DNA from 2 places in the Shewanella sp. MF08487 genome. Region 2 is predicted to be linked to the other one. Evidence: riboswitches for the same ligand, from Rfam matches in the RefSeq annotation. Region 2 holds a riboswitch; the other holds the start of a gene.

Region 1 (6,759 bases), on a different contig from region 2:
ATTTCACTCATGGAGTGACAAAATGAATAATAAAATAACATTAACGGCCATTAGTTTTCTTGCCAACTTTATTATGGCAGGCTTTGCAACTCAGTTTGGCATGTTGATTGAACCCATTGCGGAGAAGTTTTCCGCCAATGTGAACGAAGTCGCTTCTATATTTTCACTGCTCAATGGCGGGGCTTTAGCAGGAACAATTGCAGCTTTTTTCTTCATTGAAAAAATAGGTATTAAAAGAATTACCCTCATCAGCTATACCTTAGTTGGGCTCAGTGCAGCGGTACTGCATTTTACCACTTCACTCCAATGGGTGATGCTCGCAATGACGCTAATCGGCTTTTGTGGGGGAATAGGATTATGTATTGCCGGCACGATTGTTGTGTCTGTCTGGCAAGAAAAACTGCAAAGTACGATGTTAGTGGTGCAAGATGCTACGTTTAATATCGCTGGTGTTATCTTTCCTTTAATGACCACTTATGCACTGACTCACTCACTATCATGGAGTTACAGTTATTTAGCGGTAGGTTTAGTTGCACTAGGCACAGTTATGCTTACGTTATTTACTAATTTCGCACTATGCGAGCAGGGTACTCAGGCAGAAGATAAACAAAAATCTGAATGGAACCTGGGAATTATTAGCGGTGGAGTGGGCTTATTTTTAGGCATGTTGGCACTGTATACATTTTTAACCTGGGCGCCTTTATTCGTAAAACAGAAGTTTAATATTCCCTTTGAGGATGCGGGTAATATCATTACCCAGTATTGGTCTGCGGCATTAATTGGTGCCTTAATTTCAACGCTTATAGTGACTCGCGTTAAAATCAATCACTTCTTATTAGCGATTATTACTTTGGCTATGGTGATTACCGCGGCGATTGTTACCACCGATAATATTGAATGGGTCGGTTATTTAACCTACGGCTATGGTTTTGTCTGTGCGGCCTTATATAACGCATTTATTGCTTATGGTGTGTCGTTTGTTAAAAAAGCCAGCGGTAAGAATGTGTCTTATATCTTAATCAGCGGTAGTGCGGGGGCGATGTTTAGTCCGGCAATAAGCTCTTTGTTTGAACAGATAATTGGATTGCAGACAGTCATGTATGTTATTCCATTATTGTATGCTGTTATTTTAAGTTTATTGATTGTGTCTAGCCGGATGAAACCTCGTTTAAGTGAGTAAACGGCTTATCTAAAAGGCTAACTGAGGTGATTGTTAAATTGATAACAGTTTACAATCACCTTATTCTCCTTGTTCAACAAAGGCTTTTAATGCATTAAGATTAAAAATACGAATACTGTCTTTTTCCCGCTCAATTAACCCCAGTTCCTCGAGATTTTTTATTGCCCGTCGGTAAACTCTATCCGTGGTAGCAAAACGCTCTGCCTCCAAATAACGTTTCGTAAACCCATCTACGGGTAAGTCATTTAAGTGCTGATGATAAAGATCAAAGGCGATGTTATAGCTAATTGGATACAGCATACGTCGAGTAAAAATATCGACAGTATCTTGGTAATCGATAGCCATTGCACTGGCAAAAAACAGCGCCAGTTGTGGATGTTGTGTGAGCGAAAGCTGCAGTTTGTCACCACTAATGACAGCGATTTCTAAAGGCTCATTCGCTATGATGTCAAGCTGACAACGATACTGGGTAAAAAACTCCATTTCGCCAAATAATTGTGAGTCACAATTCATTGTGCCTAATTGAAAGCAACGTCCATTTCTGGCGGTATGGCCTAGGGAGACGCGACCTTGTTTTACAAATACGAGCGATGAAAAAGCTTGCCCTTGTGTCATCAGGTGTGCACCTTTTTTCAATGCTTTAGTTTCGGTGACGCATTCCATTATTACCCGTTCAATTAGAGGGTAATCTTGCTCCCATCGTTGATTAAAACGTCCTTTATCCAGTGGTTTTAGCTGCATAAACAATCTCTCTGTTGTCGCGGTAGCGCGAGTTTACAGCATTATGCTTTAAGGCGGCTCAATTCACTGTATATGATCTTTAGTGTGAGCGGTCTTTTTGATAAAAGATCGCATTTGATGTGTGAACTTGAGCCACATGGTTGATTTTTTTAACATAGATATGTCTGTCATCCTCTAGCATTACTCAGTATACTCAAGTTTGCCAAGGGGTGTTTGTCGTCAATTAATGTTAATAATTAATATTAATATAAGTGACTACAAACTGAGATGTCTTTCGACAAACCCTTAGAACCTGATCCGGCTCATACCGGCGTAGGAATGGGCCAATCAACAGCACACTTCTGAATCGCTTATTCGTTGCCGGATCTCAAACTAGATATTTGAGGTCCTATGTTTAACAGTAAACCATCATTTTTTACCGCGTCACCCACGCTATCTTTAACGCGAGCACCATTGGCTTTAGCTATTGCTGTTGCGTTGAGCACACCTGTTGTTGCACAAATCGATGCGCTTGATAAACCAGATCCCGATAAGGATATGGAAATCATGGTGGTAACGGCAGATTTTCGCGGCGCAAGTTTAGAGAAAATGCCTTCTAGTATTACAGTTATCGATGCGCAAAAAATTCAAGATGAAAGCGCACAACATTTTGAAGACTTACTTAACTCTATTGCTAACGTTAACTGGTCAGGTGGCAGTTCGCGGCCGAAATACTTCCAAATACGCGGTGTAGGTGAACAAGAGCAATACCAAGGCGCGCCCAATTCTTCTGTTGGTTACATCATTGACGATATCGATTTATCCGGTATCGGCATGGTGTCGAGCATGTATGATTTACAACAGGTTGAAGTGCTGCGTGGGCCTCAGGGCACACGTTATGGTGCTAATGCGTTAGCAGGGTTGATTTATTTAAAGAGTAATGACCCAACGGATGTGTTTGAGCATGGCGCTGAAGTGTCCCTTGGTGATGATGATTTACGTACTTTTAGTGGTTTTAGTTCAGGGCCTGTAACTGACTCAGGCAAATTACTGTACCGAGTTTCATTGCAGCAACATGAGCAAAATGGTTACCGAGATAACCTGTTTTTGGGCCGCGATGACACCAATGGTCGTGATGAATTTAGTGGCCGCGTTAAGCTGCGTTGGTACGCCACTGACGATCTGCAATTAGATTTAACTGTGCTGCATGCTGATTTTGATAATGGCTACGATGTGTGGAGCCTAACCAATTCCCCTAAACAGACCACCTCGGATGAGCCCGGTGTCGATAACCAACGCACCACTGGCGCGGGCTTTAAGGCCACGTATTCGGGTGCTGAGTTATTTGAGCTGACCTCGTTAACCTCCTTTGCTAATACCGATCATCATTATGCTTATGATGGCGATTGGTCTAATTCAGCTTATTGGTCGGCAAAACAATGTACTGATGATGGTATTCAGTTCTCGCCATGCCAGTACGATTATTTTTGGGATAAAACGGGTCAGCGTAAAACGCTATCGCAAGAGTTTCGCTTAAGTTCTACCGAGCGAAGTCGTATTTTTGCTGAGAGTACCGACTGGTTACTCGGCGTATATGCGATGAATCTACAAGAAGATAACCAATTGTATTCTGAGTACAATACTTTCGCCGATGAAGTTTTAGACTCTGAATATGAAGCAACTAACTATGCACTATTTGGTCAGCTCGATACGGATTTAGGATCCCAATATGCCTTGTCTGTGGGCTTACGTTTAGAGCAGCGCAACAGCCATTATTCCGATACAAACAAGGATAATTTCGACCCAAGCGAAACTATGTGGGGCGGACATATTGCCTTGAGTAAAATGCTTAACGACTCGCATAATACTTATCTGCGTGTGGCGCGGGGTTATAAAGCGGGTGGTTTTAACATGACTTTACCGGTCGAGTTGAATGATAAAAAAGAGTTTGATACTGAGACATTGTACAACTATGAAATCGGTCTTAAATCCCACTGGTTAGCAGGGCTTGTTGATACGAATCTGGCATTATTTTATATGGACAGGCAAGATCAACAGGTGGCTGCATCACTGCAAGATCCGAATAAGCCTCAGCGTTTTATTTTATTTACTGAAAATGCCGGTAGTTCGAACAACTATGGTGCAGAACTCGACGCAACTTGGTATGCCACTGATAATTTACAACTTTACTCAAGCTTAGGTTGGTTAGAAACAGCCTATGGTAATTATCAATATCAGGATAAATACGGCACCGATGTGGATTTAACCGGCCGTGATTTAGCCCATTCTCCACATTTTACTTACAGTCTGGGCGGCACTTATCGGGCTAATTCAGGCTGGTTTACTAACCTCAATCTGAGTGGTAAGAGCGATTTTTACTATTCTGACAGTAACGATTCCCGTTCTGAGCCATATACGATTGTTAATGCTCGAGTCGGATATGAGGCGAGTGCATGGTCTGCTTATTTGTGGGGCCGCAATCTATTTGATGAAGAGTACGGTGTGCGTGGCTTTTATTTCGGTAACGAGCCCGACAACGGCTGGGCAGAAAAACAATATATTCGTTACGGCGATCCGCGCCAGCTTGGTGTAACGGTTAACGTTAAGTTCATGTAATCACAAGTATAACGACTAGATTAATTATTTAATCGCTAAGGCTGTATCACCGTTTAGGTTACAGTCTTCTTAATCTACTGACGTTTTAAGGAGTCAAAATGAAACTCACCGCAGAAATTAGCATGTATCCATTAAATGAAAACTATATCGACCCAATTAAATGGTTTATTGGCCGCGTGGATAGCTACCCCAATATTGAACGTGTAACTAATGCGATGGCAACCCAAGTGTGTGGCGAATATTTAGATGTGATGACGATGCTCGCAACCGAGATGCAAGCCGCCAATGAAAAGTGGGGCAAGGCGGTATTTGTGTGTAAATTTATCGGCGGTGAGTTGGATTTAGCCCACAGCGAATAGGCTTTACAGTCTTTGCGTTAAACAGAAAGTGAGCACAATACAATGACAGATTTATGGCTAACCTTAGTCGAGAGCATTAATTCAGCGTTTGGTGAGGCCCATGTGATGACCGCATGGGAAGCCTTAGCGGTGCTGTTGGCGATGGCATATTTACTGTTGGCAATGAAAGCGAATGTTTGGTGCTGGGCGGCAGCGTTTGCCAGTACCGCCATTTATACTGTGTTGTTTTGGAAAGTGTCCTTGTTAATGGAATCAGTATTAAATATCTATTACATGGCGATGGCACTTTACGGCTATTGGCTCTGGACTCAAGGTGGTGATAAAGAACAAGGGGTAAAAGTCACCACTTGGCCACTCAAAACCCATTTAAAGCTGATTGCAGCAACGGGCGTGATATCGCTATTGGTTGGTCATGGCATGGCAACTTATACCCAAGCGGCGTTTCCCTATTTAGATGCCGCGACCACCTGTTTTGCGGTGATGACTACCTATTTAGTGGCAAAAAAAGTACTGGAAAATTGGCTGTACTGGGTCGTGATTGATTTAGTGTCTATTTATCTTTGTCTCAGTAAAGGATTGATGCTCACCTCATTGTTATTCGTATTTTATGTGGCCCTTGCCGTTGTTGGTTATTTCCTGTGGCGCAGCGCGTTAGCCGACGCTCGCAATGCCTATGATGACAACGCCTGTAATACTCATGCCTGTGATAAAAGTTCTTATAAAAAGAATGCTTTAAAATTACTCAATTAATGAATGAAATCAATACAGTGATACAGCGTTCATCAAACTTCCCATTTAACGCACTTTACCCGATACTCAAGCGCGCGGGGCTTATGCAAGTGTTAAGTATCCGCGAGCTTTCAGGCGGTTTGAGTAATCACAACTATAAAATTGTTACACCTACGGCGAGTTATGTACTACGGGTCAATGCCGGTGCAGCAAACCGCTTTTGCAATCGTGAGCAGGAGTGTTTTTATTGGCAACAAATAGCAGACATTAAACTTGCGCCACCATTGCTGTGGGTGAGTGAAGATAATCGTTATTACCTCAGTGAGTTTATTGAAAGTGACAATGTTATCTATTGGCCAGCGTTAGAGTGCCAAACCCGTGCCGCTGATTTTGTGCAGGGGCAGTTTGTGCTGGGTCAGGCTGGGGTGAGGCAATCTAAGCTAGACTCTTTATTCCCCAGCGTGTCCTCTCACAGCTCACATGATAGCGGCTTAAATCATAGTGACTTACATCATAGCAATGCAGACTCACAGGCTTTACTTACTCCTACAAAAAATAACAATCATCCTAATCAAGTCCATGATTTATTGCTGGAATTGTTGCTGCAATTACGCTCATTGCCCACAGGGCCTTATCATATTAGTGTCACTGAGCAGTGGCAGGAATATCACCAACAAATGCTCGCCTATCAGGCATCTGCTGCATTAAAGAATCGCGCGATACTACGTCAGCATGATGAGGTGACTGATAAACCTACCCATACTTGTGAGTGGAATGAACGAGTGGTTAAATTACTGGGTATTCAAATGGATATCAAACACTGGTCTAATCGTTTAGCTGCCTGTTTAATCAAACCACAATTTTGCCATCGAGATTTAAACCCGCATAATCTCCTTTTTAAAAACAATCATTTGTATTGTATTGATTTTGAGTATGCCAGTGCGTCGCACCCATTGTGTGAGTTAGCGGTGGTGTTGGCTACCCATAGATTAACGCCAGCACAACAGACATTATTGGTTGACGGATATCTAAAGCAGCACCCTTATGTGACGGCGGATGCCGTGCAAGCCGTGCCTGCCGCCATTGACATGTATTGGGTATTTGCTTGTTACTGGGCGTTGTTGATGGCGGCGCAACCGCAATCTACTCACAGTA
Region 2 (6,759 bases):
CCTCGCCAAAGCCCATTATTTCCGGTTATGTTGGTTAATTTCTCCGATAATTTGCGACTTAGTTTGGTATTATGCCGTTTTACTTCCCCTAACCTTAAACAGGTTTGCGCTTCGCGAGTCTTGCTTTTTATGTCTATTCAAACGCTGTTATCGACTGCTCTGGCGAAACGCCATGATTTTTTACAACAAGCTGAACAGGATCAAACCGATTGTTTTCGGGTGTTCCATGGCACAGTTGAAGGCGTGAGTGGCTTGAATGTCGACCGTTACGGCGATACTTGGCTAGTGCAGAGTTTTCATCAGACCTTAACCGACGAAGAGTTGGTTGATATAGGCACAGTTTTGTTACAACAGGCCGATTTGCCGATAGTGTACAACGATCGCTCATTAGGCCATTCCCGCGTATTGAATGCGTTATCACCCGCACTGACAGAGATCGCGAGTTCTGAGCGAGTAATGCAGGAAAATGGTATTAAGTTCAGCACTAAACTGCGCCACGAAGGACAAGATCCGCTGTTATTTCTCGATATGCGCATTGGCCGTGAATATGTGCGGGCAAACAGCCAAGATAAAACCGTGCTGAATTTGTTTTCCTACACTTGCGGCATTGGTACAGCGGCAGCCATCGGCGGCGCGACTCGGGTGATGAACGTCGATTTTTCTTCCTTTGCCTTAGCGACGGGTAAAGCGAATGCGGCGTTAAATCAGGTGTCGAATGTATGTGAGTTTGTGCAGAGTGATGCGTTTCCGGCATTGCGCCAATTGGCAGGCTTGAGTGTGGGAGGGCGCCGCAATCAAAAATTACCGAGTTATCCCAAATTGGCGCAAACCCAGTTTGATCTGGTGTTTCTCGATCCGCCGCGTTATGCCAAGAGTGCTTTTGGTATTGTCGATTTGGTCAATGATTATCAAGGTTTGTTTAAGCCCGCATTAATGGCGACCAAAGTCGGTGGCACTATCGTTTGCTGTAACAATGTGGCGAAAGTCGAGCGCCAAGCATGGTTCGACAGTTTAGTGCGCTGCGTTGAAAAACAAGGCCGCACCGTTATTGCACATACTTGGCTCGATCCCCATGAGGATTTCCCCTCGTTCGATGACAATCACCCACTTAAGATAGTGGCTATGACGTTAAGCTAATGTAATAGCCTATAAAAATTTATTTTAATTTTGATAAAATGCGATTGAACGATAGAGGAAAGGGCCTAGTTGAACTGGATGTAAGGCAGTTTTTTCTCTGAAATTGTACGTTTTTCGTTTATGCTGCCCTTTTTTAATCTCGAGCAATGAGCATGCGTCTACTCAAATCTACCCAAGATCCAGCGGTTAACCTACAGACGGCACGCGTTTTTTATCGCAGAGCTGCCCGTGCTATTGTGTTATCGGGCGATGATATTTTGCTGCTTTATACCCAAAAATATCGTGATTACAGTTTACCTGGCGGTGGAGTTGACGACGGTGAAAGCCTCGAAGCGGGCCTTATCCGCGAGCTACAGGAAGAAACCGGCGCCCTAGACATTCAAGTGTTAGCGCCCTTTGGTCGTTACGAAGAGTTTCGGCCTTGGTACCGTGAAGGGGCGAACGTAGTGCACATGGAGTCATTCTGTTATGTGTGCCGTATCGACACCGCACTGGGCGAGCGTGGTTTAGGTGAGACTCGGCTCGAAGCCCACGAGATTAAAAATGGCATGCGGCCAAAGTGGTTGAACATCCATAAAGCCATTGCCCACAATGAAGCAATACAACGTAATCATCCGCAAAAAGGCCAATCGATTGAGCGAGAAACTTTTTTACTCAAACAAATCGTTTTAGAGTGCTTATGATTGTTAACAGCGACCTATTCTTAAGCAGTCAGGAAGTCAATGCAGATTATTTTGCTTACCCATGAACGCGAGCTAACCCGTAAAACTAATACTGGCCGTTTAGCCTTAGAAGCGTTTCCAGCCAAGGTGGTGAGTATTGTTTGGTCGAGAGTCGCTGCCGATAAAAACCTCATCGAAATGCTTGCATCGCAGCAAGCTAAATTGTTGTTTCCAACTGAGGATGCCGAACTTGCAGATGACTCTATAGAGAAGGGCTTACCTGAGGATGCCTTACAATTTATGCAAAATCAGGTTATTACAAAACAGGTAATGCCTGAGCACGTGGTGATTTTAGATGCGACGTGGCAGGAGGCTCGTAAAATGCTGCGCCAAAGCCCCTATCTTAAAACTGCTGCACGGGTAAGCCTACCGTCGTTGATACCGCAATCTGCCTTTATATTGCGACGTAATCAACAAGAAGGGGGCTTGTGCACCGCAGAATGTATTATTGCGCTTTGGCGCCAATATGGCTGGGACGAACAAGCGACAGTATTAGCATCGCTGTTTGCTCAGTTGAATACCCGTCAGTAATGGGATGTGTGAGAAAAATTTAAAAAGTATTGGGATAAAGCATCGATGATAACGACATCACGATTAGCGTTAATTTAGTTTAAATTACCGTCAGATAGATGCACAAAAAGTGACTTATCGCGCCGCCGAGCACAAATAGATGCCAAATCGCATGGTTAAATGGAATACGTTTACCGACGTAAAACACTACGCCCAGAGTGTAAAATAAACCACCTAAAATCAAAAGATTAAACCCCAGTTCTGACATCGCCGCGGTTAAATCGCCTATCACAGTGACGCATAGCCAACCCATGGCGAGATATAACACTAGACTTAACTTTTTGAATTTGTGAATAAACAGCGTCTTAAACAGGATCCCGCCAATCGCGAGTGACCAAATTGCCGTTAAAATCACTGTCGATTGTGTGCCTTGTAAGCTTATCAGCATTAAAGGGGTGTAAGTCCCTGCAATCAAACAGTAAATGGCGCAGTGATCGGCAATCTTAAGTTTATGTTTCCAGCCTGAATGGCTAACGCTGTGGTATAAAGTAGAGCATAGAAAAAGCATGATAATGCTGGCACCGTAAATGACAACGCCGGCAAGTTGAATTGATGTCAGGTGATCTTGCCCTTTTAGTAACATCAGCACTAATGCCACTATGCCTGCAATAACACCTAAGCCATGGGATACGCTATTAGCGATCTCTTCTTTAATACTATACGGCCCAGACTTAGCAGGGGTTTTAGCTGGGGTTTGTTGTTCGATAACACTTTGACTCGACATGGTAGATACACACTCGCAAACGATAATGACTGAGTCTATCAGTTAGGAAAATAAATCACCATATTTAAGCGTACACTTGTAAGCTTAAATTAATGACTGACATATATTATTTTCGCCCTTTAGATTTTTAACGCCGTCTCGCACTCCCATCAGTGCATCGCATTGATGATGTTATCCGCTTCAAGACTGAGAGTTAACAAACCATTGCCTTTCAATTTAGCGCAATTGTAATCTCAATTCCCAGCCCTATTTTTCTCAACTGGCAAGTGTCGTATCTATCATAGGCGTAAGCGTTATGCTTATAGCGTGTTGCATTCGCGTTGAACTTTACCCTGTTTGCCTCCTCTAATCTGCGTTGAGCACTCGCAAGTAAATGCAATCATTGGATAATTTGCTTTCAATATTCAGCAACCCGATATTGGATTGATATTGGATTTGAGTGCAATGGTTCCACGTTAAGCATCATCGAAATCAATTGAGACTATACAAAACCTAAGGATGGATTTTGCCTTTTCAACATCAACCCAAAGCCGCGTCTTTATTGACAGTATCTCCTACAGCAATAGCGATTGGAGATGATGCTGATAGTGCTTTGCCTATATCCCTCAATCGAGCCAATCTCAATCACGTGCCCAAAGTGAAGTACTGCCCGCGGAAGTGACGACAAAAAAGCCAACGAATATGTTTGATGCCACAGAAATTAAACCGCAGCTTGGCGCTAAGAGTTCACCCGCAGCAGAAGGCGAGAGCACAATAGCGACATGCTCAAGCATGAGTTTATTCACCCAGCAATATTTTGAACGTCAGCGCGAGCAAGCGCTCGATGATCTCGTCATTGAACAGGCCGATAAATTCACCCGGAAATCGAATATGAGTGAAATGAGCCCTGAGATGGAAGTGTTATTTGTCCCTAACGCCGATGATTTCGGTGGCACGACGAGTCACGATTTACCCTTAGACCCAAATCGTATTGTGCGTAAAGGGGATACTTTTTATCGCGTGGTACAAGTCGGCACTCAAGTTAATCCATACGCCGAAAATTTAGGCTTCCCATTTGACTGTAGTGGCAAAAAATCAATCAAGCTATTGATGATGCCATTCAATCTCGATTAAATAAAATGATGCTCAAACCCCATAAATAGTGACTTTATTTGATGATCTATTTTCACGCCAATTATAACTTTTTTATTTTTATTTAATTTTTTCAATTAAAAACAATAGATAGTGAGTCTTAATTTTGGATTGGTAGTTAAGGTTTTTAATTGTTTTTTTCCTTGTTTGTTGCTGCCGCTTCTGTCTATACTGCGCACTCATCTTGTCGGAGTGCCTCTTGGCTGAGACCGTTTATTCGGGATCCGTTGAACCTGATCAGGTTAAAACCTGCGAAGGAAACAAGCGTAATAACACACATTAAATCGCGAAAATAGACGGCTTGAACACCTGTTAACTCAGCAGTGTTTTAAGTCTTAATGTTTAGATTTAATTGTTATTGAGCAGGGTAACGCAATTTTTGAAGCCAGTGTTGGCCACAAAAGTTGATTGCCATGTCCAGCTATCAACAACTCAATTCTCCAGACAAGCAACTCCATTTTTTAACGTGAGATTGCTTATGTCCAGTTCAAACCAAAACCCAGCTGTAGCTGCCAATGCGATAGAAATCACAGCGCCAGAATCGACAATCCCTAATAAATCGACGGTGCCTAATAAATCGGCTGAGTCTAGTCAATCAACCGTGCCTAAGGCGCCGAGTCGCCGCGAAACCCGCGCGCAGGCTCAAGCCTTTATCGATACGTTAGCGCCGCTGCAACATCCTAATTCACAAAAGATTTATCTCGAAGGTTCCAGTGTCGATATACGCGTTGGCATGCGGCAAATCCTGCAGACTGACACGCTGGTAGGCGGTACTGATGAAACGCCTATCATGGAAAAAAATCCGCCAATCCGCGTGTACGATTGCGCTGGACCTTATTCCGATCCTGAGGCCGACATCAATGTGCGTCTAGGCCTTGGTAAATTAAGACAAAACTGGATCCTAGCCCGCAACGACACAGAGCAATTACCCTGCGCGACCTCCGATTTTACCCAACAAAGACTCGCCGATGATGGTTTAGATCATCTGCGTTTTGAGGCAGGCTCGAGTGCCATTGTCCGCCCACGCAGAGCGCTGCAGGGCAAACGAGTCAGCCAATTACACTATGCCCGTCAAGGGATTATCACGCCCGAAATGGAATATGTGGCGATCCGCGAGAACATGGCACTTGCGCAAGTACAGGATGAAATCCTCAATCGTAAAGCCAAGGGCGAAGCCTTTGGTGCCTTAGTCGGCGAACCGATTACCGCCGAATTTGTCCGCGCCGAAGTCGCCCGTGGCCGCGCGATTATTCCGCTGAATGTTAACCATCCAGAAGCTGAACCTATGATCATTGGGCGTAACTTTCTGGTGAAAGTGAACGCCAATATCGGTAATTCTGCGGTGACGTCTTCCATCGAGGAAGAAGTGGAAAAGCTCGTCTGGTCTACCCGTTGGGGCGCAGATACGGTCATGGATTTATCCACGGGGCGTTATATCCACGAGACCCGCGAGTGGATTATCCGTAACTCGCCAGTGCCCATCGGCACTGTACCGATTTATCAAGCGCTGGAGAAAGTGAACGGCGTGGCAGAGGATTTAACCTGGGAAGTGTTTCGCGATACCTTGATTGAACAAGCGGAGCAAGGTATTGATTACTTTACTATTCATGCTGGTGTACTGCTACGTTATGTGCCAATGACGGCTAAACGCGTCACCGGGATCGTTTCCCGCGGCGGTTCAATTATGGCCAAATGGTGCCTGAGTCACCACAAGGAAAACTTCCTCTACAGCCATTTTCGTGAGATCTGTGAGCTTTGCGTCGCCTACGATGTATCCCTGTCTTTAGGTGATGGTATGCGTCCAGGCTCAATTGCCGACGCTAATGATGCTGCCCAGTTTGCAGAGCTTGAAACCTTAGGTGAGCTAGTCAAAATCGCGTGGGAATACGACGTACAAACCATTATCGAAGGACCGGGACATATCCCGATGCAGCTCATTAAAGAGAACATGGACAAGCAGTTAGCTCACTGCGATGAAGCGCCGTTTTACACCCTTGGCCCGCAAATCACCGATATCGCACCTGGGTATGATCATTTCACCTCCGGCATAGGCGCGGCCATGATCGCTTGGTACGGCTGCGCTATGTTGTGTTATGTCACGCCAAAAGAACACTTAGGATTACCGAATAAACAAGATGTTAAGCAAGGTTTGATTGCCTACAAGATTGCTGCACACGCCGCCGATGTGGCGAAAGGTCATCCGAGTGCGCAAATTCGTGATAATGCGCTGGCAAAGGCGCGGTTCGAATTCCGCTGGGAAGATCAATATAACTTAGGACTCGATCCTGAAACCGCACGTGCTTATCACGATGAATCTTTACCGCAGGAATCCGCTAAAGTCGCGCATTTTTGCTCTATGTGCGGCCCTAAATTTTGTTCGATGAAAATCACCCAAGATGTGCGCGCCTATGCCGCTGGCTTAGAGGCGGCACAAGCGAAGGCGGATCAAGTTGAAGCGGCTGACCAAGCCATGCA

Evidence for each region. Region 2 has a riboswitch for thiamine pyrophosphate ahead of thiC (phosphomethylpyrimidine synthase ThiC). Riboswitches for the same ligand answer to the same signal wherever they lie in the genome.
Region 1: linked by a shared signal. The riboswitch ahead of ACRN9H_RS02675 (TonB-dependent receptor) and the one ahead of thiC (phosphomethylpyrimidine synthase ThiC) in region 2 are both predicted to bind thiamine pyrophosphate.

What each region holds. Positions count from the first base shown of each region.
Region 1 is NZ_JBOZPB010000003.1:5,998-12,756, forward strand. Features, by position in the region: gene tsgA (MFS transporter TsgA) at 23-1,180, shown strand; gene ACRN9H_RS02670 (Crp/Fnr family transcriptional regulator) at 1,241-1,921, opposite strand; TPP riboswitch at 2,117-2,257, shown strand; gene ACRN9H_RS02675 (TonB-dependent receptor) at 2,312-4,516, shown strand; gene ACRN9H_RS02680 (hypothetical protein) at 4,615-4,875, shown strand; gene pnuC (nicotinamide riboside transporter PnuC) at 4,918-5,625, shown strand; gene ACRN9H_RS02690 (phosphotransferase) at 5,625-6,759, shown strand, end outside.
Region 2 is NZ_JBOZPB010000009.1:914-7,672, forward strand. Features, by position in the region: gene ACRN9H_RS08355 (class I SAM-dependent rRNA methyltransferase) at 130-1,137, shown strand; gene ACRN9H_RS08360 (NUDIX hydrolase) at 1,290-1,820, shown strand; gene ACRN9H_RS08365 (tRNA-uridine aminocarboxypropyltransferase) at 1,860-2,390, shown strand; gene trhA (PAQR family membrane homeostasis protein TrhA) at 2,470-3,153, opposite strand; partial or broken gene ACRN9H_RS08375 (hypothetical protein) at 3,754-4,295, shown strand; TPP riboswitch at 4,463-4,561, shown strand; gene thiC (phosphomethylpyrimidine synthase ThiC) at 4,763-6,759, shown strand, end outside.